DNA from 2 places in the Streptomyces sp. NPDC058662 genome. Region 2 is predicted to be linked to the other one. Evidence: riboswitches for the same ligand, from Rfam matches in the RefSeq annotation. Region 2 holds a riboswitch; the other holds the start of a gene.

Region 1 (2,196 bases), on a different contig from region 2:
CTGATGAACGTCCTGCGCCACATCAGCTGCGACGACGACACCACCCGCAAGACCCTGTGGAAGCTGCACGACGGCACGCTCGTCGAGTCCGTGCTGATGCGCTACCCGGACCGGGTCACCATGTGCATCTCCTCGCAGGCCGGCTGCGGTATGAACTGCCCGTTCTGCGCCACCGGCCAGGCCGGTCTGGACCGCAACCTGTCCACCGCCGAGATCGTGCACCAGATCGTCGACGGCATGCGCGCCCTGCGTGACGGCGAGGTCCCGGGCGGCCCCGCCCGCCTGTCGAACATCGTCTTCATGGGCATGGGCGAGCCGCTCGCCAACTACAACCGCGTGGTCGGCGCCATCCGCCGCCTCACGGACCCGGAGCCCGACGGCCTGGGCCTGTCGCAGCGCGGCATCACCGTCTCCACGGTCGGCCTGGTCCCGGCGATGCTGCGGTTCGCCGACGAGGGCTTCAAGTGCCGTCTCGCCGTCTCGCTGCACGCGCCCGACGACGAGCTGCGCGACACCCTGGTCCCCGTGAACACCCGCTGGAACGTCCGCGAGGTGCTCGGGGCGGCCTGGGAGTACGCCGAGAAGTCCGGCCGCCGGATCTCCATCGAGTACGCCCTGATCCGTGACATCAACGACCAGGCCTGGCGCGGCGACCTGCTGGGCAAGCTGCTCAAGGGCAAGCGCGTACACGTCAACCTGATCCCGCTGAACCCGACGCCGGGCTCTAAGTGGACCGCCTCGCGCCCCGAGGACGAGAAGGCCTTCGTCGAGGCCATCGCCCGGCACGGCGTGCCCGTCACCGTACGGGACACCCGCGGCCAGGAGATCGACGGCGCGTGCGGTCAGCTGGCCGCCTCGGAGCGTTAGGTTCCGGCTCGGGCCGTCCCGATTCGGCCACGGGGTACCCTGTGGCCGAACCAATTGCATATTCCGACAGGGGAGCGCCACAGCGCTGAGAGTGCGGTAACCGTCACCGCAGACCCTCTGAACCTCGCCCCGGTCATTCGGGGTAGGAAGTTCGGTCATCACTCAAGCTGTTGCGCCCTGCCCGGCGTCCGCTCATACCAGAGCGCCGGGCGGGGCCGCGTCTTCTCCTGGACATCCCAGGAGGAATCACCAGTGAGCACCACCAAGAAGATCGCGGGCGCCGCGCTCGCGGCCGCGCTGGGCGTCACGACGCTCAGCGCCTGCGGCGGCGACGCCAAGGACAAGCCGGCGGGCGGGAGCGACGCCCCGAAGTCCAAGACCGTCACCCTGGTCTCCCACGACTCCTTCAACGCCACCGACACGGTCCTCAAGGAGTTCGAGCAGGCGAGCGGCTACACCGTCAAGGTCCTGAAGTCCGGGGACGCGGGCACGGCGCTGAACCAGGAGATCCTCACCAAGGGGTCCCCGCGCGGCGACGTGTTCTTCGGCGTGGACAACACCCTGCTCTCGCGCGCCCTCGACAACGGGATCTTCACCCCGTACGAGGCCGAGGGGCTGGGCGAGGTCAAGCCGGAGTACCACCTCGACAAGCAGCACCGGGTCACCCCGGTCGACTCCGGCGACATCTGCGTCAACTACGACAAGCAGTACTTCGCCGACCGGAAGCTCGCCCCGCCGCAGACGCTGGACGACCTGGTCAAGCCGGAGTACAAGAACCTGCTCGTCACCGAGAACGCCGCGACCTCCTCGCCCGGCCTCGGATTCCTGCTCGCCTCCGTCGGCAAGTACGGCGAGGCCGGCTGGAAGGACTACTGGACCGCGCTCAAGGCCAATGGCGTCGAGGTCGTCGACGGCTGGGAGCAGGCCTACAACGAGCGCTTCTCCGGCTCCGCGGGCGGCAGGAAGGCCAAGGGGGACCGGCCCCTGGTCGTCTCCTACGCCTCCAGCCCGCCGGTCGAGGTGCTGTACGGCGAGCCGCAGCCGGCCGAGGCCCCGACGGGCGTCGCCACCGGCACCTGCTTCCGCCAGGTCGAGTTCGCGGGCCTGCTGGCGGGCGCGGGTAACCCGGAGGGCGGCAAGGCCCTGCTGGACTTCCTGATCAGCAAGAAGTTCCAGGAGGACATGCCGCTCCAGATGTTCGTGAACCCGGTGACGGCGAACGCGGTGCTGCCGGAGATCTTCACGAAGCACGGTGTGGTGATCGACAAGCCGGAGAACGTCGCTCCGGACGCCATCGCCCAGAACCGTGAGCAGTGGGTCAAGGCGTGG
Region 2 (2,196 bases):
TGGTGGAGCTCCCATACAGCCGAGGTCTGGGTGACCGTCACGTCGTCGAGCACGCCCAGGGAGCCGATGATGACACCTGCGAGCAGCAAACCGCTCATGTCGATGTTCGGATAGAGCCCGTGGATCAGCCCGGTGTTGTCGTCCGTGTTGCCGCTGAGGAACGCCCAGTCGATGAACAGGGAGCCCAGCAGCCCGATCAGCAGCAGCGAGACGAGCGTGCCGATGACGGCGACCGAGGTGCGGGCGGTCAAGCCGTGGCACATGTAGAGCGCGATGAGCATGATGGCGCTCGCTCCGACGACCGCGACGACCAGGGGGTTCGAACCCTGCAGGATCGCGGGGAGGATGAAGAGCATCAGCACCCCGAAACTGACGACGAGCGCGATCAGCGCGAACAGCCCGCGCATCCGCCCGACGAGTACCACCACGACGGCGAAGATGCCGGCCAGGACCGCCATCGGGAACTTGCGGTTGACGTCGATGACGGAGTACTGGAGGTCGCGGGGGGCGTCCGGCGCGTAGGCCACCACCACCTCCTGGCCGTCGGCCAACTGCCGCGGTGCGCCCGGCTGCACGATCTCGACGAAGGTGCGGCCCCGGTCGGGACCCGTGCCGATCTCGACGGTGGCCTTCTTGCAGTCGCCGGTCTGCGCGGCCAGGGCCTCGCGGCCCTGGGGGGTGGAGTCGTCACCGGTGGGCGGCACCTGTGCGGCGTTCACCGATGCGCAGTCGACGCGTTCCAGTGAGACGACCCGCGCCTGCTGGGTCTGCCGGTCGAATCCCACACCCGTGCGCTCGTGCCCGGGCGCGCCGCCCGGCCAGAGCACCACCATGCCGACGAAGACGGCGGTGGCGAAGGGGATGAGCACGGCGGCGATGACCCTGCGCAGATGCTTCGAGACAGGGGTGGCCGGGCCGTGGCTGTGGCTGTGCGCATGCCCGGACGCGGGCCCGGGACCGGAGTGCGCGTGGCCGGTAGGGCCAGTGGGCTCTGTGGGTTCGTTGGGGGGCTGCGGCGAGGACGTCACCAGCAGATCATCGCAAGAGATGAGGGGGCCCACTGTTCAGCACGCCACAGATGACGCTAGCGTGGGGGCACCTTTGCACAACGCGGGAGCTCGGAGCACCGGGCTGAGAGGACGCTGATCACCGTAGGCGCATCACAGATGCGTACGGGAAGAGGCTGCGTCGACCGCCGAACCTGTTACCGGGTAATGCCGGCGTAGGGAGATAGGTCTCATGACCATTCAGGACGCACGCACGCCTGCCGTCAGCCAGGACGCCGACGGCCGGACTGAGCGCCAGCCGGGCTGGCACAAGGGGTACGTGGCGGGCTCCCGCCCCGACATCCGGGTGCCGGTCCGCCAGGTACACCTCACCAACGGCAAGGACGTGACGCTGTACGACACGTCCGGGCCGTACACCGACCCGCAGATCGAGACCGACGTGCGCCGCGGTCTGGCGCCGCTGCGCGAGAACTGGATCATCGGCCGCGGGGACACCGAGGAGTACGCGGGCCGTCCCGCGCGCCCCGAGGACGACGGCATCAAGCACACCTCGCCGCGCGGTGGCCTCAAGAACCTCGACGCGGTCTTCCCGGGCCGCCCCCGCCAGCCCCGCCGGGGCCGCGGCGGCGTGGCCGTCACCCAGCTCGCGTACGCCCGCCGCGGTGAGGTCACCCCGGAGATGGAGTACGTCGCGATCCGCGAGAACGTCTCCCCCGAGGTGGTCCGCGAGGAGATCGCCGCGGGTCGCGCGGTGCTCCCGGCGAACGTGAACCACCCGGAGATCGAGCCGATGATCATCGGCAAGCGCTTCCTGGTGAAGGTCAACGCCAACATCGGCAACTCCGCGGTCACCTCCTCCATCGAGGAGGAGGTCGACAAGATGACCTGGGCGACCAAGTGGGGCGCCGACACGGTCATGGACCTCTCGACGGGCCGCAACATCCACACCACCCGCGAGTGGGTGCTGCGCAACTCCCCCGTCCCGATCGGGACCGTGCCGCTCTACCAGGCACTGGAGAAGGTCGACGGCCGCGCCGAGGACCTGACCTGGGAGATCTACAAGGACACGGTCATCGAGCAGGCCGAACAGGGCGTCGACTACATGACCGTCCACGCCGGCGTGCTCCTGCCCTACGTCCCGCTGACCGCCCGCCGCAAGACCGGCATCGTCTCGCGCGGCGGCTCGATC

Evidence for each region. Region 2 has a riboswitch for thiamine pyrophosphate ahead of thiC (phosphomethylpyrimidine synthase ThiC). Riboswitches for the same ligand answer to the same signal wherever they lie in the genome.
Region 1: it holds a riboswitch for thiamine pyrophosphate, as region 2 does, so the genes downstream of both, ACFWUQ_RS17755 (thiamine ABC transporter substrate binding subunit) here and thiC (phosphomethylpyrimidine synthase ThiC) in region 2, are expected to answer to the same signal.

Annotation. Positions count from the first base shown of each region.
Region 1 covers NZ_JBHXRU010000045.1:18,803-20,998, forward strand. The annotation lists gene rlmN (23S rRNA (adenine(2503)-C(2))-methyltransferase RlmN) at 1-867, shown strand, start outside; TPP riboswitch at 926-1,034, shown strand; gene ACFWUQ_RS17755 (thiamine ABC transporter substrate binding subunit) at 1,120-2,196, shown strand, end outside.
Region 2 covers NZ_JBHXRU010000001.1:138,825-141,020, forward strand. The annotation lists gene ACFWUQ_RS00675 (YibE/F family protein) at 1-1,061, opposite strand, end outside; TPP riboswitch at 1,101-1,246, shown strand; gene thiC (phosphomethylpyrimidine synthase ThiC) at 1,240-2,196, shown strand, end outside.